Regions from separate parts of the Nocardiopsis mangrovi genome, predicted to be linked through region 2. Evidence: predicted binding sites of a transcription regulator. Region 2 holds the regulator's gene; the other holds the start of a gene.
The links. The regulator HrcA, encoded in region 2, represses chaperone genes, less so after heat shock. The targets are predictions, from matches to a motif close to TTGGCACTCTCNNNNNGAGAGTGCCAA.

Region 1: groL (chaperonin GroEL) is a predicted target of HrcA. The motif match lies at 2,915-2,941, and genes of this name have one in related genera.

What each region holds. Positions count from the first base shown of each region.
Region 1 covers NZ_JBHSFQ010000010.1:99,931-110,887, reverse strand. Annotated here, with positions in the region: gene ACFO4E_RS12925 (septum formation family protein) at 1-481, opposite strand, end outside; gene groL (chaperonin GroEL) at 1,124-2,749, opposite strand; gene ACFO4E_RS12915 (ubiquitin-like small modifier protein 1) at 3,079-3,357, opposite strand; gene thrC (threonine synthase) at 3,443-4,708, opposite strand; SAM riboswitch class I at 4,721-4,862, opposite strand; gene ACFO4E_RS12905 (alpha,alpha-trehalose-phosphate synthase (UDP-forming)) at 5,221-6,660, shown strand; gene ACFO4E_RS12900 (GrpB family protein) at 6,740-7,306, opposite strand; gene ACFO4E_RS12895 (S8 family serine peptidase) at 7,452-8,756, opposite strand; gene ACFO4E_RS12890 (DUF3263 domain-containing protein) at 9,066-9,335, shown strand; gene otsB (trehalose-phosphatase) at 9,441-10,271, shown strand; gene ACFO4E_RS12880 (serine hydrolase domain-containing protein) at 10,268-10,957, opposite strand, start outside.
Region 2 covers NZ_JBHSFQ010000002.1:272,415-283,371, forward strand. Annotated here, with positions in the region: gene ACFO4E_RS03170 (glycoside hydrolase family 13 protein) at 1-1,159, opposite strand, end outside; gene ACFO4E_RS03175 (LacI family DNA-binding transcriptional regulator) at 1,266-2,303, shown strand; gene ACFO4E_RS03180 (MOSC domain-containing protein) at 2,350-3,030, shown strand; gene hemW (radical SAM family heme chaperone HemW) at 3,113-4,345, shown strand; gene ACFO4E_RS03190 (DUF4870 domain-containing protein) at 4,378-4,989, opposite strand; gene ACFO4E_RS03195 (DUF4870 domain-containing protein) at 5,145-6,173, opposite strand; gene ACFO4E_RS03200 (DUF3097 domain-containing protein) at 6,268-7,122, opposite strand; gene ACFO4E_RS03205 (hypothetical protein) at 7,219-7,854, opposite strand; gene hrcA (heat-inducible transcriptional repressor HrcA) at 8,027-9,040, shown strand; gene dnaJ (molecular chaperone DnaJ) at 9,041-10,195, shown strand; gene ACFO4E_RS03220 (16S rRNA (uracil(1498)-N(3))-methyltransferase) at 10,341-10,957, shown strand, end outside.

The DNA.
Region 1 (10,957 bases), on a different contig from region 2:
CAAGGGTGCCCGTGTTCTGGACGCCCTCCTCGTAGATGAGGCAGTCGATCTCGCGGTCGCCGGAGTCCCAGGACTCCTGGGTGGGCGCGTACCACGAGAAGTAGAACACCGAGGTCTCCCACGAGGCTCCGACGAACGGCTCGAAGGCCGCCTGGCAGCCCTCTTCGGCCTCGGTGTCGATGGCGGCCTGGTCGAACGACGAGGCGGTCGACTCGAACTCGTGGTAGACCTCCGAGTCGTGCGGCTGGTCGCACCCGATGGTGGGCACCTCGGTGACCTCGTCGGTGACGGTCGCGTCGTTGAGGCAGTCGCCGACCGAGATGTCGAAGACGTCCGTGTCCGCTTCGTCCGCCATGGGGTCGTCGAGCTCGGCCTCGGCGGACGCCTGGACGTCCTCGGCCGCGTCGAGCGTCTCCTGGAGGGCGGCGCCGCAACCGCTGAGGGAGACCATGGCCCCGACAGCGGCGAGTCCGATCAGCATGCGGACATTAAAAGGCTTGGACATCGGGAAAACTCCATTGAGGGGAGCGGGGAATGGGGATATCAGTGAACGTATCAGCACGCATCCGCAGCTCGAACATTTTGCCCCATGGATGAGGTTTATGTCCAGGTCAGACCGGGGGAAGATTTTCGGTAACGCTGCGAACACGTTCGGGATTCCCGAGCGGCAATGCCTGTACCCTCAGGTTTTCGCGCGCCTGCGCCACCGTACGGTTGCGTTTCCGTTGCCGTATCGCAACCCCTTCAGAGCACTCTCAGTGACATCCCGAAAAAAGGGCATCGGGGGAAAGCAGTGCGACGCACGGAACACCGAAACGGTTCCATGCGTCTTCGACATGCGGCCAATGACACATTCGCGTAGCCCGCATCAGGCGGACGGCGGAATGGCGGGCGCGGGAATACGAGAAAAGCAGCCGACACACGGGAGAACGGCCCGCGTCGGCGCGGTGACGCGCGGGCCCCGGGACCGGCACCGCCGCGGCGCTCCGCCGTCCCGCCGGCCCGCTGCAAAGGAGCGCCCGGCCGCGGACACGAGCAAGGGCGGCCCCGCAGGGGACCGCCCTTGTCGTCGCAGGTGCTGCTGTTCGCGTACCCGGACCTCAGAAGACCTCGACAGGAGGGCTTAGAAGTCCATGCCGCCCATGCCGGCGTCCGGGGCGGCCGGGGCGGCCTTCTCCGGCTTCTCGGCGATGACGGCCTCGGTGGTCAGGAACAGAGCGGCGATGGAGGCCGCGTTCTGCAGCGCGGAGCGGGTGACCTTGGTCGGGTCGATGACGCCGTCCTTGAACAGGTCGGTGTACTCACCGGTGGCGGCGTTGAGGCCGACACCCGGGTCCAGGCTCTTCACCTTCTCCGCGACGACGCCGCCCTCAAGGCCGGCGTTGATCGCGATCTGCTTCAGCGGCTCCTCGATGGCGCGGCGCACGATGTCGGCACCGATGGCCTCGTCGCCCTGGAGCTCCAGCTTCTCGAACGCCGGGACGCCGGCCTGGAGCAGCGCGACGCCGCCACCGGGCAGGATGCCCTCCTCGACCGCGGCCTTGGCGTTGCGGACGGCGTCCTCGATGCGGTGCTTGCGCTCCTTGAGCTCCACCTCGGTGGCGGCACCGGCCTTGATGACCGCGACACCGCCGGCCAGGCGCGCCAGGCGCTCCTGGAGCTTCTCGCGGTCGTAGTCGGAGTCGGTGCGCTCGATCTCGTTGCGGATCTCGTTGACCCGGCCGGAGATGGCGGTGGCCTCGCCGGCGCCGTCGACGATGGTGGTCTCGTCCTTGGTGACGACGACCTTGCGGGCACGGCCGAGCATGTCGAGCTCGGTGTTCTCCAGCTTGAGGCCGACCTCTTCGGTGATGACCTGGCCGCCGGTCAGCACGGCGATGTCGCCGAGCTGCGCCTTGCGGCGGTCGCCGAAGCCCGGGGCCTTGACGGCGACGGACTTGAAGGTGCCGCGGATCTTGTTGAGGACGAGGGTCTGGAGCGCGCCGCCCTCCAGGTCCTCGGCGATCAGGACCAGCGGGCGGCCGGCCTGGAGGACCTTCTCGACAACGGGCAGCAGCTCGTTGTTGTTGGAGATCTTGGAGTTGACGATGAGGATGTAGGGGTCCTCGAGGACCGTCTCCATGCGCTCGAGGTCGGTGGCGAAGTAGGGCGAGATGTAGCCCTTGTCGAAGCGCATGCCCTCGGCGAGTTCGAGCTCCAGACCGAAGGTCTGGCCCTCCTCGACCGTGATGACGCCTTCCTTGCCGACCTTGTCCATCGCCTCGGCGATGGCGTCGCCGATCTGGGTGTCGCTGGCGGAGATGGAGGCGGTGGAGGCGATCTGCTCCTTGGTCTCCACGTCCTTGGAGATGTTGGCCAGCTCGTCGCTGATGCGGGAGACGGCGGCCTCGATGCCCCGCTTGAGGCCGACCGGGTTGGCACCCGCGGCGACGTTGCGCAGGCCCTCGCGCACCAGGGCCTGGGCGAGGACGGTGGCGGTGGTGGTGCCGTCACCGGCGACGTCGTCGGTCTTCTTGGCGACCTCCTTGACGAGCTCGGCCCCGATCTTCTCCCACGGGTCCTCGAGCTCGATCTCCTTGGCGATGGAGACACCGTCGTTGGTGATCGTGGGGGCGCCCCACTTCTTCTCCAGCACGACGTTGCGGCCCTTGGGGCCGAGGGTCACCTTGACGGCGTCGGCGAGCTGGTTCATGCCGCGCTCAAGGCCGCGCCGGGCTTCCTCGTCGAACGCGATCAGTTTGGCTGCCATAGACTTCTTGTCCTCCCGAGACCGGGCTGGTACGCGTGGGAACGAGCCGATGCCCGCGACGGACGGCCCCGGCTCGCCCCGGCAACCCGTCTGCCGGAGACCGCGGCCTCATCGTCTCGATCCGGAGTTAGCACTCCTCATCTCAGAGTGCTAAGGCTCCCATTTTTAGCACTCTCCATGGTCGAGTGCAAACGACCTGTGCCCGAATTCGCCGGGTGATCACCCGCAGGTCAACCCGGCCCCCGAAGCCGAAACCCGCACCCCCGGGACGGGCCCGGGGGATGCGGGTGGGGGTTCGGCGGCGCGCCCCGGCGCCGCCCGGGCGGGGCTCAGCAGCCGCCGGCGACCGCCGGGATGATGGAGACCTCGGTGCCGTCGGCGACCGCGGTGGCCAGGCCGTCGGCGAAGCGGACGTCCTCGTCGCCGACGTAGACGTTGACGAAGCGGCGGATCTTCCCGCTGTCGTCGAGGATCCGCGCCCGGATACCGGGGTGGGCGGCCTCAAGGTCGTCCAGCACGTCCTGGAGGGTGGCCCCATCGGCGGTCACCTCGGCCGCGTCCTTGGTGTAGGTGCGCAGGATGGTGGGGACGCGAACACTGACGCTCATGAGCGCATGACTCCTTGTCTTCGTGAACGGGCGCCGGCCCGCCCGGACGGGGCGGGACCGGGCCGGAAAGGGCGCGGGGGCGGCGTCAGAGCAGCCCGGCGTCCCTGAATGCCTTCAGGGACGGCTTGATGGTGGCGGTCACCCCGGCCTCGACCGCGTTGAGCGTCTTGAGGCCGTCGCCGGTGTTGAGCACGACCGTCTCGGCCGCGGGGTCGAGGGCGCCCTCGGCGAGGAGCCTGCGCAGCACGCCGGTCGTCACCCCGCCCGCGGTCTCGGCGAAGATGCCCTCGGTGCGCGCCAGCAGCCCGATGGAGTCGACCACCTCGGCGTCGCCGACGTGCGCGACGGCGCCGCCGGTGCGCCGGCAGATGTCGAGCACGTAGGGGCCGTCCGCCGGGTTGCCGATGGCCAGCGACTTCGCGATGGTGTCGGGCTTGACCGGCTGGATGACGTCGTGGCCCTCCTCCCACGCGCGGGCGACGGGCGAGCAGCCGGTGGCCTGGGCACCGAAGATCTTGTAGGGCCGGTCCTCGACCAGGCCCAGCCGGATCAGCTCCTGGAAGCCCTTGTCGATCTTGGTGAGCTGGGAGCCCGAGGCGATCGGGATGATGATCTGCTCCGGCAGCCGCCAGCCGAGCTGCTCGGCGATCTCGTAGGCCAGCGTCTTGGAGCCCTCACCGTAGTAGGGGCGGAGGTTGACGTTGACGAACCCCCAGTCCTCGCCGGCCGGGTCGCCGATCAGCTCCGAGCAGAACCGGTTGACGTCGTCGTAGTTGCCGTCGATGGCGACCACGCGGCCGCCGTAGACGGCCGCCATGATGACCTTGCCCTCTTCCAGCCCGGCGGGGATGAACACGCACGAGCCGAAGCCGGCGCGCGCCGCGGCGGCGCCGACCGCCCCGGCGAGGTTGCCGGTGGAGGAGCAGGACAGGGTGCGGAACCCGAAGGTGCGGGCGGCCTCGACGGCGATGGCCACCACACGGTCTTTGAAGGAGTGGGTGGGGTTGCCGGAGTCGTCCTTGACGTGCAGCGTGCGCATGCCGAGCTCGGCGGCGAGGCGGTCGGCGCGGACCAGGCGGGTGAGGCCCGGGTTCATGTTGGGCAGCTCGGCGACGTTGGCGGGCACCGGAAGCAGTTCGGCGTAGCGCCAGATGCTGGCGGGCCCGGCGGCGATGGACGCGTGGCTGACCTCGCCGAACTCGTAGGCGACCTCAAGGGGGCCGAAACAGAACTCACACGCGAAGCGCGGAGAGAGGTCGTAGCGCTCGCCGCACTCGCGGCAGGAAAGGGCCACTGCGGGGCCGAAAGGGCGGGCGGTGGTGGCACCAGGGCCGGTGGCGGTCATCGCCATGCGAGGCGTCTCCCCTCATCTTCCCTGTGAGCCGATCTGGCTCCAGGACGGAGTTGGCACCTGCCCCGGCCGCCCCGCAATTTCCGCGGAATCGCACGCCGAGATGGTTGCCGGGGCTTCGCAGGGCCGTTCCCTCCACCCCTCTGGATGAGCAATATGAAGTTGTCGGTGATCCGCTCGGGATACGTTCGCCACTGTAACCGACTCCCCACCGGCTCTGCCATCCGGGGGCGACCGCGATGGCGGCGCGCGGGCCGCGGCCGCCCGGGCGCGTCCGGGCCGCCGCACGCCCGTCCGGGGCGCGCGACGCCCTGGGGCGCACCGGATGCGCGCCGCGGCGCCGGCTCCGTATCCGGGCGGACACGCGCGGACATCTCGGCAGGTTTGGGTTCCACTGTGACGGGCGAGACCTATGACACCTTCCCGTACACCCACCCGGCCCCGCCCGGCGCCGGAGGCGGGTGGTCAAATGGGAGCTCGGCCCGGACATCGTGCGAGAGGTGGACGATCAGGTGGACAAGGCACAGATCCTCGTCGCATCCAACAGGGGACCGGTGTCCTTTTCGATCGACGACGACGGCGGGCTCCGCCACCGGCGCGGCGGGGGTGGGCTCGTGTCCGGCCTCAGCTCGGCCGCCGCCCAGGCCGACACGCTCTGGGTGTGCGCGGCCCTGTCCGACGCCGACCGCCAGGCGGCCGCCCGCGCGCCCGAGGGCCGGCTCGACCGGGCCGGGTTCGACGTGGGCGGCACCAGCGTGCGGATGCTCGACATCCCCCCGGCGACCTTCGCCAACGCCTACACCTCGGTCGCCAACTCCACGCTGTGGTTCGTCCACCACATGCTCTACGACACCCCCAACAAGCCCGGCTTCGGCGCCGGCTTCCGCGCCGAGTGGGCCGACTACCGCGCCTACAACGCCGCGTTCGCCGAGGGGCTGCTCACCGGCTCCGCCGACAACGCCCGGGTCGCCGTGCAGGACTACCACCTGGCCCTGGTGCCCCGCATGCTCCGCGGCCGCCGCCCCGACCTGCGCATCTCGCACTTCTCGCACACCCCGTGGGCGCCGCCGGAGTACTTCCGGATGCTGCCCGCCGACATCGGACGCGAACTCCTGGAGGGCATGCTCGGCGCCGACCACCTGGGCTTCCTCAGCCGGCGCTGGGCCGATGCCTTCTTGCGCTGCTGCGAGACCTTCCTGCGCGCCGACGTCGACTGGGCCAAGCGCACCGTCGAGTACGGCAGCCGGGTCATCGGTGTCGCCGTGCACCCCCTGGGCGCCGACGCCGACGGGCTGCGCGAGCGGGCCGCGGCCGACGACGTCGCCGAGCGCCGCGCCGCGCTGCGCGAAAGAGTCGGCGACCGCCGGCTCATCGTCCGGGTCGACCGCACCGAGCTGTCCAAGAACATCGTCCGCGGCCTCGACGCCTACCGGGAGATGCTCCGCGACCACCCCGAATGGCACGGGCGCGTCACCCACCTCGCGTTCGCCTACCCCAGCCGGGGCGACGTCCCGGAGTACCGCGAGTACACCGAATCGGTGCTCCGGGTGGCCAAGGAGATCAACGAGGAGTTCGGCACCGACTCCTGGACTCCGCTGATCCTTGAGGTCAACGACGACTACCCGCGCTCCCTGGCCGCCTACCGGCTGGCCGACGTGCTGCTCGTGAACCCGATCCGCGACGGCATGAACCTGGTCGCCAAGGAGGGGCCGGTGCTCTCCGACGACGGCTGCGCCCTGGTGCTGTCGACCGAGGCCGGGGCCGCCGACGAACTCGGCGCACACGCCCTGCTGGTCAACCCCTACGACGTCAGCGAGACCGCGCGGGCGCTGCACACCGCGCTGGAGATGCCCGACGCGGAACGCCGCGAACGCGGCGCGCACCTGGCCGAGAAGGCCACTGCGGTGTCGCCGCAGCGCTGGTTCGGCGACCAGCTGCGCGCGCTCGGCTGACGTGTCCGTGCCGGCTCCGGCCCCCCCCGATGGCCCCGCGCGGGGCCGTCGGCGGCGCCGGACACCGCGCGCGAAGGGGTCAGGACCGCGACATGATGTCGTCGATGACCGGCGACTTCGCGTCGGCGTAGTCCTGCACGCTCTCCCACCGCCGCTCGGCGAGCCCGCGCTTGGCGGCGGCGTAGAGCTCGTGGTCGCCGGGGTGGGTGCGCAGGTGGTCGCGGAAGCGCAGCATGCGGGCGGCCTCGGCCGAGCCGGCCCCGAGCACGTGCAGGTCGATGTTGACGTCGGGGCCCTTGAACAGCCGGCGACCGTCGCCGCCGGTGTCGCGGTCGACCAGCGTGTACCCGGCGCCGGCCAGGGGCGGCAGGTAGGCGTCCTCGTCGGCGGGATGGGCGACCAGCAGCAGCAGGTCCACGCACGGCGTGGCGGTGAGCCCGGGGACCGCGGTCGAGCCGACGTGCTGGAGGTCGAGCACGGCTTCGCCGAGTGCTTTGCGGATGCGCCCGGCTTCGCGGAGGAAGAGGAAGGGCCATTTGGCGTCGTAATCCGCGACGGGCACGCGGCCGTCGACCAGCCGCCGGCCGACCAGGGGCCGGGCGGCGCGGTCCTGGCCGCGGAGGGGCAGGGAATCACTGGGGGACATATCGGACAAGCTTTTCGCCCGGCGGCCCCTCCGTCAAGCCCTTGCCGCACCGGCTCCCGACGCGGCGGCCGGTCCCGGTGTCCCCTGGCGAAACGGCGGCGATCCGGCCGGGACGCGCCGGGGCGGGGCGGGGCGGGGCAGAGGCTCAGCGCTTGCGCCGGGACCCGCCGCGGCGGCGGTGCCCGCGGGGGGCGGCCGCCTGCGGGCCGGATCCGGTATCGGCGGCCGCCCCGGCCTCGGCCCGGCGCCGCCGCGACGACAGCCCATAGGGGTCGGCGGTCGAGCGGCGGACCAGGAGGGTCGCGGTCGCGGCCAGCAGGAGCGCCAGCACGGCCGCCCCCGTCCACATCGCCCACGGTGGGAGGAAGGGGTCGTCGGCCGCGGCGGCCAGGTCTTCGTCGTAGAGGGGGATGTCCTCGGCCGTCGTGCCCGCCGCTTCCAGCGCACCGGGCACGTCGAGCAATCCCGCGCCGTATCCGGGGCCGCCGCCGTCGGAGGGCGCGGCCGCGCCCTCGATCAGCGCGCCCGCCACCTGGCCGGGCAGCAGCTGGGGGTGCTCAGCGCGGACGAGCGCCGCCGCCCCGGCGACGAACGCGGCGGCGGGGCCGGTGCCGTCCGCGGTCGTGTAGCCCTCCCCTGCCTCCAGGACCTCGACGCCCGCACCCGGTGCGGCGAGGGTCACGGAGTCGCTGCGCGGGGAATCGGCGGTGAGCAGCAGGTCCTCGTCGAACGCGCCGACGGTCAGAACGGGGCCCGGGCCGGAGCCGTCCTCGTCGGCGCCGCCCCCCGCGGTGTCGCCGGTCGCGGCCGCGGGGGCCGCCGCGCCCGAGCCGGCGGCGGGGACGACCACCAGCACGCCCCGGCGGGCGACGGTGTCGATCGCCTCCTGCACGCCGGGGTCGGCCGCGGCGCCGTCGGCGGCGCTCTCGGGGAGGGTGATGACCTGCACGCCCTCGCCCGCCGCGTAGCGGATGCCGTCGGCGAGAGCGGCGGCGGTGTCGACCGCCCCCGGGTCGGGGTCGCCGGCACCGGGCTCGACCCGCACCGACAGGATGTCGGCGGCCGGGGCGACCCCGATGATGCCGCCCGTGAACTCGCGCCCGTGCCCGCTGGCCGCGATGATGCCCGCCGTCCCGGTGGAACCGCCGTAGCCGTCGTCCCCCGGGGCGCGGTCCTGTCCGGTGAAATCGCGACCGATGGTGACGGTGTCGCGTAGGTCGGGGTGGCCGTCGTCGACTCCGCTGCCGAGGACGGCGATCGTGATCCCCTCCCCGGGGGTCTCCCCGGCCGGATCGGCGGCGCCGACCGCGGCCATGCCCCACTGGTCGACGCGCAGCTCGGCGCCGGTGTCGCCGGCCGCGGGCGGGGCGAGTACGACGGCGAGGGCCGCGGCCGCCGCGGCCGCCCCCGCGGCCCGTGCGGGACGCGTCCCGGCTGCGGATGTGCGCATGGCGGTGGACCCCCGTGACGTATCGTCGTCAATGTCGAATACAGTGCGGCCCCGACCAGGCCGTCCAGGCGCGAACGCGGGCCATTCTCGCATGTACCGCCGCATTGGGTGATCCACTGTCGGGGGCGTGCGCCGGCGGCGGGACACGAGGACAGGTAACTCTAACCGCGGGGGGCGATCCTCCTGCTACTTCTCCTCAGCGCCCCCGCCGAGTCGCTACCATGAGTCGCGCCAATCCGGACGAGGAGGCGCCCAGTGTCAGATCCCGGGCTATTTGATCGAGAACCGTCCGATTTCTCCGCGGATGCGGTGACATCCGCACAGGAAACCGGCCTCGAAGACCGCGAACAGCGCATCCTGGCCTTCGAACGCCAGTGGTGGAAGTTCGAGGGCTCCAAGGAGCAGGCGATCCGCGACGAGTTCGGCCTCTCCCCCACCCGCTATTACCAGCTGCTCAACGGTCTCGTCGACCGTCCTGAAGCACTCGCCTTCGACCCCATGACCGTCAAACGACTCCGCCGCCTGCGCGCCGCCAGGCGACGCCAGCGCACCGCCCGCCGGCTGGGTATCCAGCTTTAGCGCGCCACGGGACCCGGCAGCCGCCGCCCCGCGACCCGCAACGAGGGCATAGCAGACACATACGCGCACGAGCGGATATACCAACCGAGCGAGAGACATCCACCCATGCCTCTGCCCGCACCCCGGTCCGGCGCGGCCTCCGCCGCGCTGGACCGGATCGTGGAGCGGCCTTCGGGCGCGCTCCTGGCCTTCGACTTCGACGGCACCCTGGCGCCGATCGTCCCCGACCCCCGCGACGCCCGTGCCCTACCGGGCGTCACCGACGCCCTCGCGGCCCTGTCGTCGCTGGTCGGAACGGTGGCGGTCATCACCGGGCGGCCGGCCGCCGCCGCGGTGGAGTACGGCGGCCTCGACCGGATCGGCGGCGTGGTGGTGCTGGGCCACTACGGCCGCGAGCGCTGGGAGGACGGCCGGCTCACGTCGCCCGGCGGGCCGCCCGGCATCGACCTGGTCCGCGCCGAGCTCCCCGGGCTCCTCGACCGCGTGGGCGCCCCCTCGGGCACCTGGGTCGAGGACAAGGAGCACGCCGTGGCCGTGCACACCCGCCGCACCCCCGACCCCGACACCGTGCTCGGCACCCTGCGCGGCCCGCTCGCCGACCTCGCCCACCGGGCGGGGCTCGTGGTGGAGCCGGGCCGGATGGTGATCGAGCTCCGGCCGCCGGGCATGGACAAGGGGGCGGCCCTCACCGCGCTCGTCGCCGACCGCAGCGCCACAGCGGTGCTCTACGCCGGCGACGACCTCGGCGACCTCGCCGCGTTCGACGCCGTCGCCTCCCTGCGCGAGCGCGGGGTTCCGGGGCTGACCGTGTGCAGCGGGTCCGACGAGGTCACGGCGCTGGCCGACCGCGCCGACCTCGTGGTCGACGGCCCCGAGGGGGTCGCCGGCCTGCTCCGGTCGCTCCGCGCCGAGCTCCAGCCCGGCGCCGGGCGCTAATCGCCGAACGACGCGCGCACGGCGGCGCGCAGATCGAACAGCCCGGTTCTGCGCCGGCCGAAATGCACGGCGTTGGTCAGCAGGCCCACATAACGGCCGGTCTCCGGGTGCATATAGAGGCTGACCCCGGTGTAGCCGTTGTGGTAGACCAGCCCGTCGTCGGTCACCAGCCAGGCCAGGCCGCGCGCGTAGCGCTCCTCGACCGGGACCTGCGCCGTCCAGCTCTGCCGGACGAACCCCGCCGACAGCCCGAGGGCGTCGCCCTCGGCGTGCGCGCGGATCAGCTCGCGTGCGTAGACCCCCAGGTCGATGGCTGTACTGAACACGCCGGCGTGGCCGGCGACCCCGCCCATGAGCGCCGCCGCCTCGTCGTGCACGACGCCCCACGCGGGCGCGGCGCCGGGGATGCGGCGCTCGGTCGGCGCCACCATCGGCGACCGGGCCAAGGGGCCGTAGGAGGTGGCGACCATGCCGCTCTCGGCCCACAGGTCGCCGGCCAGCCGGTCCAGCGGGGCGCCGAACAGCCGCTCGATCACCAGGCCGAGCAGGATGAACCCGCGGTCGATGTAGCGGTAGCCCTCTTCGTCGAGCGGTTCGGAGAGGATGGCCTCGGCGAGGTCCTGCTCGGTGCCGACGTAGCGTTCCAGCCAGGTGACGGGGTTGAGCCGCGAGGTGTGGGTGAGGAT
Region 2 (10,957 bases):
CCTCCGGCAGGCCCAGCTCCTCGCCCTGGTACAGGTAGGCCGAGCCGGGCAGGGCCAGCATGAGCAGGGTGGCCGCCAGCCCGCGCCGCAGCCCCTCCTCGCCGCCGCCGAAGCGCGTGACGTGCCGGACGACGTCGTGGTTGGACAGCACCCAGGTCGTGGGCGCCCCCACCTTCTCGTTGGTGGCCAGCGACCGGTCGATGACCCGGCGCAGCGCTCCGGCGTCCCAGCCGGTCTGGAGGTACTCGAAGTTGAACGCCTGGTGGAGTTCGTCGGCGCGCAGGTACCGCGAGACGCGGTCGGCGTCCTCCACCCACGCCTCCGCCACCAGCGCCCGCTGCCCCGGGTAGGAGTCGGCGATCAGGCGCCAACGGCGGTAGATCTCGTGCACCCCGTCCTGGTCGAAATAGGGCAGCCGGGTCACGCCGTCGAGCAGGTCGGCCGACTGTCCGTCGGCGATGTCGGGCAGTGCGGGGTCCTTGACCATGCCGTGCGCGACGTCGATCCGGAAGCCGTCCACGCCCCGGTCCAGCCAGAAGCGCAGCACGTCGTCGAACTCGTCGTGGACCTCCTGGAGGGTCCAGTCCAGATCGGGCTGGGCGGGGTCGAACAGGTGCAGGTACCACTGGTCGGGGGTGCCGTCGGGCCGTGTCAGCCGGGTCCACGCCGGCCCGCCGAACACCGACTGCCAGTTGTTGGGCGGCAGGTCGCCGCCGGGCCCCCTGCCGGGGCGGAAGATGTAGCGGGCCCGCTCGGGGCTGCCCGGTTCGGCCGCCACCGCCTCGCGGAACCACGGGTGCTGCGACGAACTGTGGTTGGGGACGATGTCGATGATCACCCGCAGGCCCAGGTCGTGGGCCGCGGCGGCGAGCGCGTCGAAGTCGGCGAGCGTGCCGAAGCGCGGGTCCACGTCGCGGTAGTCGGCGACGTCGTAGCCGCCGTCGGCCAGCGGGGAGACGTAGAACGGAGTCAGCCAGACCGCGTCGACCCCCAGTTCCGCGAGTTCGGGCAACCGGGAGGCAATGCCGGGCAGATCGCCGTCGCCGTCGCCGTCGGAATCCGCGAAGCTGCGCACGTAGACCTGGTAGATGACGGCGTCGCGCCACCATTCCCGCTGCGTCGTGCCGGCCTGCGTCCCGGACTCGGGGGGAATCGGCATGGGTGTCCCTCCATATCGCCAGAGCGGTGCGTGTTCTGAAACCGCTTGCGAAAGATTACCTAGTTCTTGCAGAGAAATAACAGGCGAATTCCACTAGAGTGCTCATATGGGTCCACGATTGGCCGACATCGCGCGGCACGCCGGTGTCAGCGAGGCGACCGTCTCCCGCGTCCTCAACTCCAAGCCCGGTGTCGGCGCGGCCACGCGCACCGCCGTGCTCACCGCACTCGACGTCCTGGGCTACGAGCGCCCGGCCCGCCTGCGCCAGCGCTCGGCCGGGCTGGTGGGCATGGTCGTCCCCGAGCTCGACAACCCCGTGTTCCCGATGTTCGCCCAAGCCGCTGAAGGAGCACTGGCACAGCACGGCTATACCCCGGTGCTGTGCACCCAGACACCGGGCGGCATCGCCGAGGACGAATACGTCGAGCTCCTGCTGGATCGCAATGTCTCCGGCATCATCTTCGTCTCCGGCCTGCACGCCGACACCACCGCCGACCACGACCGCTACCGCCGGCTGGTCGCGCGGCGGCTGCCCATCGTCCTGGTCAACGGCTTCGCCGACCGGGTGTCCGCGCCGTTCGTCTCCGCCGACGACCGCGAGGCCGGGAGGCTCGCCGTCGACCACCTCGCCGCGCTGGGCCACACCCGCATCGGCTTCGCCAGCGGGCCCGACCGCTTCGTGCCGGTCCGGCGCAAGCTCGAAGGCTTCCACGGCGCGATGGCGCGCCACGGGCTCGCCAGCGACGGCATGGTGGAGCTGTCCCTGTTCGGCGTCGAAGGCGGCCACGCGGCGGCCACGCGGCTGCTCGACCGCGGCGTCACCGCCATGGCCTGCGGTTCCGACCTCATGGCCCTCGGCGCCATCCGCGCCGCGCGCCAGCGCGGGCTGTCGGTGCCGCGGGACTTCTCCGTGGTCGGCTACGACGACTCCCACCTGATCGCCTTCACCGACCCCCCGCTCACCACGGTCCGCCAGCCCATCCAGTCCATGGCCCTGGCCGCGGCGCGCACCCTGTGCGACGAGATCGCCGGGCACAGCGTCTCCCACGCGGAGTACCTGTTCGACCCGGAGCTGGTGGTGCGCGGGTCCACCGGGGCGGTCCCTGTGCAGAGCACCGGGCCCGACCCGGTGCACGCGGTGTGAGAGCGTCGCGCTTCCGGCCCCGGGCCGGGTGTTCTACGGTTCTCCCATGGGGGAGACCAGCACCATCGTCCAATCGGTCTGCACCGGCCGCGCCGGCGACGCGCCCTGGGCGCCCGGGCCGGGGCGCACGGCCATCGACAAGAGGCCCGTCGAGGGCCCTGTGCGCGCGGCCGCGCTCGGACTGGACGGCGACGAGCAGGCCAACCGCGCCGACCACGGCGGCCCGGACCAGGCCGTCTACGTCTTCGCGCGCGAGGACCTCGACGACTGGTCGCAGCGGCTGGGCCGCCCCCTGCGCGACGGCGCCTTCGGCGAGAACCTGACCACCACGGGGCTCGACGTCAACGGCGCCCTGATCGGCGAGACGTGGCGGATCGGAACGGCCCTGTTCGAGGTCGTCCTGCCCCGCACGCCCTGCGCCGTGTTCCAGACGTGGCTGGCCGAGCAGGGCTGGATCAAGCGCTTCACCCAGGAGGCCCGCACCGGTGTCTACCTGCGGGTGCGCGAGGAGGGCGACGTCCGCGCCGGCGACCCCGTCGAGATCGTGCACCGCCCCGGCCACGGCATCACCGTCATGGCCGGATTCCGTGCCGGGCTGGACCGCGACATCGACCTGCTGCGCCGCGTGCTCGCCCTCCCCGGCCGCTCCGACAAATGGGCCGAGCTCGCGGCCAAGGTGGAACGCGGCCTGGAGCGCGACCGGGAGGCCGGCCTCCTGCGCTCCTGAGCCCTCCTGCCGCGGCGCGGCCGCAGGTGGGCGGGCTCCGCGCCCGGCACCCGGCGGGTACGGGGGCGGATAGTCTCGACGCATGCCCTCAGTCGTACTCGACGGCGACCCCGTCCCCGCGGACGGCTCGCTGCCCGCCGGATCCCTCGCGGGCGCCGGGAGCCGGCCGTTCGGGTTCTACGTCCACGTGCCGTTCTGCGTCACACGCTGCGGCTACTGCGACTTCAACACCTACACCGCCGCCGAACTGCGTTCCCGCGACGGCGGCGCGGTCGCCTCACCCGCCACCTACGCCGACCAGGCCGCCGCCGAGGTCCGCTTCGCGCGCCGGGCCATGGGGGCCGGCGCGGCCCGCGTGCGCACGGTGTTCTTCGGCGGCGGCACGCCCACCCTCCTGCCCCCCGAGGACCTCGGCCGGGTCCTCGCCGCGATCGACGCCGAATTCGGCCTGGAGGCGGACGCCGAGGTCACCACCGAGGCCAACCCCGAGACCGTCGACCGCGACTACCTGCTGCGGCTGCGCGACGCCGGGTTCACCCGGGTCTCCTTCGGGATGCAGAGCGCCCGCCCCGGGGTGCTGCGCATCCTCGACCGCACCCACACCCCCGGACGGCCGGAGCTCTGCGTCGCCTGGGCGCGCGAGGCCGGGTTCGACCACGTCAACCTCGACCTCATCTACGGCACGCCCGGCGAGACCGACGCCGACTGGAAGGAGTCGCTCGACGCCGCGGTCGGCGCGGACCCCGACCACGTCTCGGCGTACTCGCTGATCGTGGAGGACGGCACCCGGCTGGCCGCCCGCGTGCGCCGCGGAGAGCTCGCGGCACCCGACGACGACACCATGGCCGACCGCTACCTCATGGCCGACGACGCGCTGGGCGCCGCCGGCTACACCGCCTACGAGGTCTCCAACTGGGCGCGCGGCGCCGGGGCCCGGAGCCGCCACAACCTGCTCTACTGGACCGGCGGCGACTGGTGGGGGGTGGGCCCGGGGGCCCACAGCCATGTCGGCGGGGTCCGCTGGTGGAACGTGAAGCACCCAGCGGCCTACGCCGCGCGCATCGCCGACGGCGTCTCGCCCGGTCACGCGCGCGAGGTCCTCGGCGACGCCGACCGGCGGTTCGAGCGGATCCTGCTGGAACTGCGCATCGCCGAGGGATGCCCGCTGGACCTGCTCGACGGCCCCGGACGCGCCGCGGCCGAGCGAGCTGTGGCCGACGGCCTGCTCGACCCCTCGGCCCACGCCCGTGGCCGTGCGGTGCTCACCCGGCGGGGCCGCCTGCTGGCCGACGCCGTGGTGCGCGATCTCACCTGAGCGCCGCCCGGCCCTGCCGCGGTCGGCGGCCGCTACTTCACGATCGGAAGGTTGAACGGGTACGTGTACCACTCGCCCCGGTTCGCCGCCAGGCCGCCCATGATGCCGAACACCAGGCCGAGGATCCAGGCGGCGAGGAACGTCAGGTAGCCGATGATGACGATCATCAGGATGCCCGAGACGAAGTAGGCGATCGCCAGCATGATCTGGAAGTTGAGCGCGTGCGCCGCCTGGTGGCGGAGGAACGGCGACTCGTCCTTCTTGATGAAGTAGAAGACCAGCGGCACGAGGAAGCCCAGGATCGCCCCGCCGAGGTGGATGAGCAGGCCCATCTGGCGGTCGTCCGCCGTCACCTGGCCGCCCTGCTGCTGGTGGGGCTGCTGGTACTGCCCGTACTGGCCATAGGGCGCGGCGGCGTAGGGCTGCTGCGCGCCGGGCTGCGGAGCCTGGCCCGGGTAGCCCTGCTGCTGCTCCTGGTACCCCGGGTAGCCCTGCTGGCCCTGCTGGCCGTACTGGCCCGGCTGCGGACCCGTGCCGTAGCCGTGGTCGCCTCCGGGCGGCGGGCCGTAGCCGCCCGGGTACTGCTGCTGGTATCCGCCCTGGCCCTCGCCGTAGGAGGGGTTCGGCGGGTGTGGGTAGCTCATGGTCTCCTCGGTCTCTGCCGCCCGGGCCCGGTGGTCGGGCCGCGGGCCGTGCGGTAGCTGGCTGTTCGGGGGCGTTCGGGGGCGTTCGGGGGCACCGGCCCGCCCCGATGGGACGGCCCGGCCGCCGCGCGGGTTCCGCGCGGCGGCGGCCGCGGTCACTTCACCAAGCGGACCGACACCGGGTAGCGGTACCAGGCGCCCTTGTTCGCGCCGAGAGCGGCGAGCACCCCGAACACGATCGACAGCACCCAGATCACCGCGATGAACACGGAGCCGATCCACGATGTCGTCGGGGCGAAGACGCCGAGCGCGATATAGGCGGCCGAGGTGAGCAGGTAGGGGATCAACAGGGTGAGCTGGAAGTTCAGCGCCTCGCCCGCGTGGTGGCGGACGAACGGCGAGTGGTTCTTCTTCACCGAGTACACCACCAGCGCGGGCAGCCAGCCGAAGCACGCGAGGATGACCCCGGAGAGGTGCGCGATCATCGCCCAGGTGGGGTCGTCGGCCGCGGTCTGCCCCTGCTGGGGGAACGGCTGCCCGCCGGCCGGCCGGCCGTAGGCGGGGGCCGCGGGCTGCTGGGGCTGGGCGGGGTATCCGGGCTGCTGGGGCTGGGGGTAGCCCGGCTGCTGCTGGGCCGCCGCGGCGGCCTGCTGCTCCTGCCCCTGGGGCGCGTATCCCTGGGGCGCGTAGGACTGCGGGGCCTGCGGCCCGGCGGGGCCCGGCTGCGGCGGGTAGGGCTGCCGGCCGTACCCGGGCTGCTCACCGGAGGGCTGCGCGTACCCGGGCTGCCCGCCGGTCGGCTGGCCGTAGGCGGGGGCCGCGGGCTGCTGGGGCTGGGCGCGGTATCCGGGCTGCTGCGGTGGCGCCTGCGGCACGCCGTATCCCGGCTGCGGGGGGTTCGGCGGCTGCTGGGCCTGCCCGTAGGCCGGCCGGCCGTACTGGGCCGGATCGTAGCCCGGCTGGGGATATCCCTGCTGGTCGTAGCCCTGGCCCGGCTGCGCATAGGGCTGCTGCGGCGCCTGGGGCGGGTGGGGCGGCTGGGCGTACCCCGGCTGTGCCCCGGTGCCGGCCTGCTGCCCCTGTCCGGGCTGGCCGCCGCTGGGGGCGGTGTGGCCGGGCACGGGCTGCCCTCCCGCGGGCTCGTCCTGGGGCTGTGGTCGGTGGGGCGGGGTCTCGCTCATCATGTCCCTTGGCTGTGCCGATTGCGTGGAGCAGATTATGCCGTCCGGCGCGTCCTGCCGCCGCACGCCGTCACCGCGGGGTCGGCGCGGACGCGTCCTAGTCTCGCACCACGTAGGGCGCGGTGACGAAGTCGATCAGTTCTTCGACGCGGCCCAGCAGTTCCGGTTCCAGATCGGCGAATGTCCGGACCCGGCCGAGGATGCCCCGCCATGCCTCACCGGGCTCCTCGCGCCGGCCGAGGGCGGCCAGCACCCCCTCCTTCCAGGGGGTGCCGCGCGGCACCGCGGGCCAGGCCGCGAAACCGAGGACGGCGGGCTTGACCGCCTGCCAGATGTCGATGAACGGGTGGCCGGCGACCAGCACATAGGGGGACGACACCTGCTCGGCGATCCGCGACTCCTTTGACCCCGGCACCAGGTGGTCCACCAGCACCCCCAGCCGCCGCTCCGGCCCGGGGGCGAACGCGGCGACGATCTCGGGCAGGTGGTCCACGCCCTCGAGGAACTCCACCGCCACGCCCTCGACCCGGAGGTCGTGCCCCCAGATCTTCTCGACCAGCTCCGCGTCGTGGGCTCCCTCGACGTAGATGCGGCCTTCTCTGGCCACGCGCGCCCGCGCGCCCCGGACCGCGACCGACCCCGACGCGCTGCGCAGAGGTCCCGAGGGCGCCGCCGCGGCCGGACGCACCACGGTCACCGGCCGGCCGTCGACCAGGAACGCCGCCGGCGCGAGGTCGAACACCCGGCGCCGGCCCGCGCGGTCCTCCAGGGTCACCGTCGCCTTGTCCCAGGCCACGACCGCGCCGCAGAACCCCTCGTCGGCGGATTCCACCACCAGTCCGTGCTCCACGGGAACCTCGGGGACCGCCCCTTTCCGGGGCCGCCGCCAGTCGCCCGCCAGGACGTCGTCCCCGTACCGCCTGCCGCGCCGCTTGCCAGAGTCAGTGCCCACGGCCCGCGATCTTAGCGGCGCCGGGCCCTCCGGCGGGGCACCGGACACCGTGCCCCCTGCCCGTCCAGTGGCGGGGCGGCCGCAGCGGGGCCGCCGTCAGGGCACCCTTCCTCCCCGCCGCCGCGCGCCGTCGCGCGGCTGCCCGCCGGCGAGGACGCGCCGCCCGTCGCGGGCGCGGAGGACAGCGGTGAGAATGAGCACCGCGGCGCCGATGAGGACCCCCGCGACCGCCGGGGCGAAAGCGGCGGCGACGGTCCACAGCACCCCCGTGGACACGCCGTGCGCGTCGTTTCCGAAGCCGACCGCGTAGCGGAGGCCCTCGCCGCTGTGGCAGCGGAGGGTGTGGTCGCCGGCCTCGGCCGCGTCGATCCGGCCGGCCAGGAACCAGCCGTCGGAGTGCTGGTCATGGGCCGGGCTCACCGTGACCGGCCCCCTGGGCCCGTCGATCGTGCAGAACGCGGCGATCTCGTCGTCGGTCGTGTAGCGGTCGGTGTAGATGAGCCACGCGTGGGTGCCCTGATTCGCGTGGTCGAAGTCGACGATCGCGGTCTCGTCGTCGCCGAACTGAGCGCGGAAGTGCGGCAGGGACTCCGAGTTCAGCAGCCCGATCACGAACCCCATGGCCCCGGCGATCAGCCCGCAGACCGCGATCGCCGCGCCGATCCCGTACCAGGCCCGCACCGGGCGCAGCCGCGCCGGGTCGACGCGCGGAGGTGCGGGATCGACGGCCATGGCGATCATTGTCGCACCGCGTCACGGAGACGCCCCGGAACGCTGCGCGCGGCGCGCCGGGACGGCGGCCGGGGCGGTGCCGGCCCGAACCGCGGTCCCGCGTTCCGGCCCGCCCTTGCGCGACGGCATAGAATTAGCACTTACGACCACGGAGTGCCAGGGAGGTGAACGCGTGCTCGACGGCCGCAAACTCGCGGTCCTGCGTGCCATCGTCGAGGACTACGTGTCCACGAACGAGCCCGTGGGGTCCAGGGCCCTCGCCGACCGCCACACCCTCGGGGTGTCGCCGGCGACGATCCGCAACGACATGGTGGCGCTGGAGGAGGAGGGCTACATCACCCAGCCCCACACCAGCGCGGGGCGGGTGCCCACCGACAAGGGGTACCGGCTGTTCGTGGACCGGCTGTCCACGGTCAAGCCCCTGTCCTCGGCCGAGCGCCGCGCCATCGAGACCTTCCTCGGCGGCGCCGTCGACCTCGACGAGATCGTGGCCCGCACGGTGCGCCTGCTCGCGCAGCTCACCCGGCAGGTCGCGATCGTGCAGTACCCCTCGCTCACCCGCTCGTCGGTGCAGCACGTCGAACTCGTCCCCCTGGGCAACCAGCGCGTGATGATGGTGCTGATCACCAACACCGGGCGGGTGGAGCAGCGCGTCATCGACGGCCTCGGCGGGGTCACCGAGGACTCCGTCGAGAACCTGCGGCAGATGCTCAACCGCGCGCTGGGCGGCAAATGGCTGACCGACGTCCCCACCGCCGTCGAGGACCTGCCGGCGCAGGTGCCCACCGGCGATCGCCGGATGGCGGTCTCGGTGCTGTCGGTGCTCCTGGAGAGCCTGGTGGAGCGGCACGAGGAGAAGATCGTCCTCGGAGGGACCGCGAATCTCGCGGCGGTGGATTTCTCCGCTAGCCTTCGTGACGTACTCGAAGCGCTGGAAGAAAACGTGGTCCTCATCCGTTTGCTCGGAGAGGTGGGCGACCCGTCCATGCTCACGGTACGGATCGGCGCGGAGAACTCCCACGAGGGCCTCAGATCCACCTCGATCGTGTCCGCCGGCTATGGCTTCGGCGACCAGTCGCTGGCCAAGCTCGGCGTCGTCGGTCCGACTCGAATGGATTACCCGGGAACGATGGGAGCGGTGCGCGCTGTGGCCAGGTACGTCGGAACGATTTTGGCGGGACAGTAAGTGGCGAGGGACTATTACGCGATCCTCGGGGTTCGTCGCGAGGCGACGAAGGACGAGATCAAGAAGGCGTACCGGCGGCTGGCCCGCGAACTCCACCCCGACGTCAACCCGGACCCCACGACCCAGGAGCGCTTCAAGGAAGTGACCCAGGCCTACGAGGTCCTCTCCGACGAGAACAAGCGGCGCATGTTCGACATGGGCCACGACCCGTTCGCTCCGGGCGGCGGCGGTGCGGGCGGCCCCGGCGGGTTCGGCGGCGGCGCCGCGGGCTTCCCGTTCGACGACATCATGAACGCGTTCTTCGGTGGCGGCCAGCCGGGCGCCGGGCGCAGCCCGCGCGACCGCGTGCGCCGCGGACGCAGCATCAAGGTGCGCATCGAACTCGACCTCTCCGAGACCGCGTTCGGCGTGACCAAGGACGTCACCTTCCCCACTGCGGTCCTGTGCACCACCTGCCAGGGCGAGGGCACGGCCAAGGGCACCCACCGCCACACCTGCGAGATGTGCCAGGGACGCGGTGAGATCTCCCAGGTCACGCGTTCCTTCCTGGGCCAGGTCATGACCTCGCGCCCGTGCCCGCAGTGCGCGGGGCAGGGCAGCATCATCACCGACCCCTGCGCCGACTGCGCGGGCGAGGGCCGGGTGCGCGAGAAGGTCACCCGCAAGGTCCAGATCCCGGCGGGTGTCGAGGACGGCACGCAGATCCAGCTCGCGGGCGAGGGCGAGGTCGGCCCCAACGGCGGCCCGCGCGGTGACATCTTCCTGGAGATCGTCCAGCGCCCGCACCCGATCTTCGAGCGGCGCGGCGACGACCTCCACTGCACCATCACGGTGCCCATGACCGCGGCGGCGCTGGGCGCCTCCTTCACGTTCGAGACCCTCGACGGCACCGAGGAGATCGACCTGCGCCCCGGTACCGGATCCGGGCATGTGATCACGCTCGGGGGCCGCGGTTCCAAGCACCTCGACGGCGGCGGCCGGGGCGACCTCATGATCCAGGTCGACGTCGAGACCCCCGCCAAGCTCGACGAGGAGCAGGAGGCGCTGCTGCGCAAGTTCGCCGAGCTCCGCGGCGAGGACCACCCGCCGGGCAAGTTCAGCCCCGGCCACGGCGGCCTCTTCTCGCGCCTGCGCGACGCCTTCGGGGCCCGCTGAGCCCCACAGAGGGCGCGGCGGGGCCGCGCCGGCACCACGGACACGTCAGGGCCCCCGGCAGCGCGCCGCGGGGCCCTCGCCGTCCCGCGGCCGCCGTCCGTGCCGCGGTGCCGTGGGCCGGCCGCCCATCCGAGAAAGGGAACCCGTGACGCCTCCCGTCTTCCTCGCCGAAGCAGGGCAGCTCGACCGCGACCGCGTGGTGCTGTCGGGCCCCGAGGGCCGGCACGCCGCCGCGGTGCGCCGCATCGCCGCGGGCGAGGTCGTGGACCTCGTGGACGGCGCCGGGACCCGCGCCCGCTGCGTGGTGGCCGACGTCGGCAAGGACAGCGTGGTCTGCGCCGTCGAGGAGCGGTCGGTGGACCCCGAGCCGTCCCCCCGCATCACGGTCGTCCAGGCGCTGCCGAAGGGCGATCGGGGCGAACTCTCCGTCGAGGTCATGACGGAGGCGGGTGTGGACGCCATCGTGCCCTGGGCGGCCGAGCGGTGCGTGACGCGCTGGAAGTCCGAGCGGGCGGCGAAGTCCGTCGCCAAGTGGCGCGCGACCGCGCGCGAGTCCGCCAAGCAGGCCCGGCGCAGCCGGCTCCCCGAGGTCGCCGACCTCGCCGCCACGCGCGACGTGGTCGCGCTCGTGGCAGCCGCCGACCTGGGGATCGTCCTGCACGAGGGCGCCCGGGACGACCGGCTGTCGTCGCTCCCGCTTCCCGATACCGCGGACGGCCCCGGCATCGTCGTGGTGGTCGGCCCCGAAGGCGGGCTGTCCGA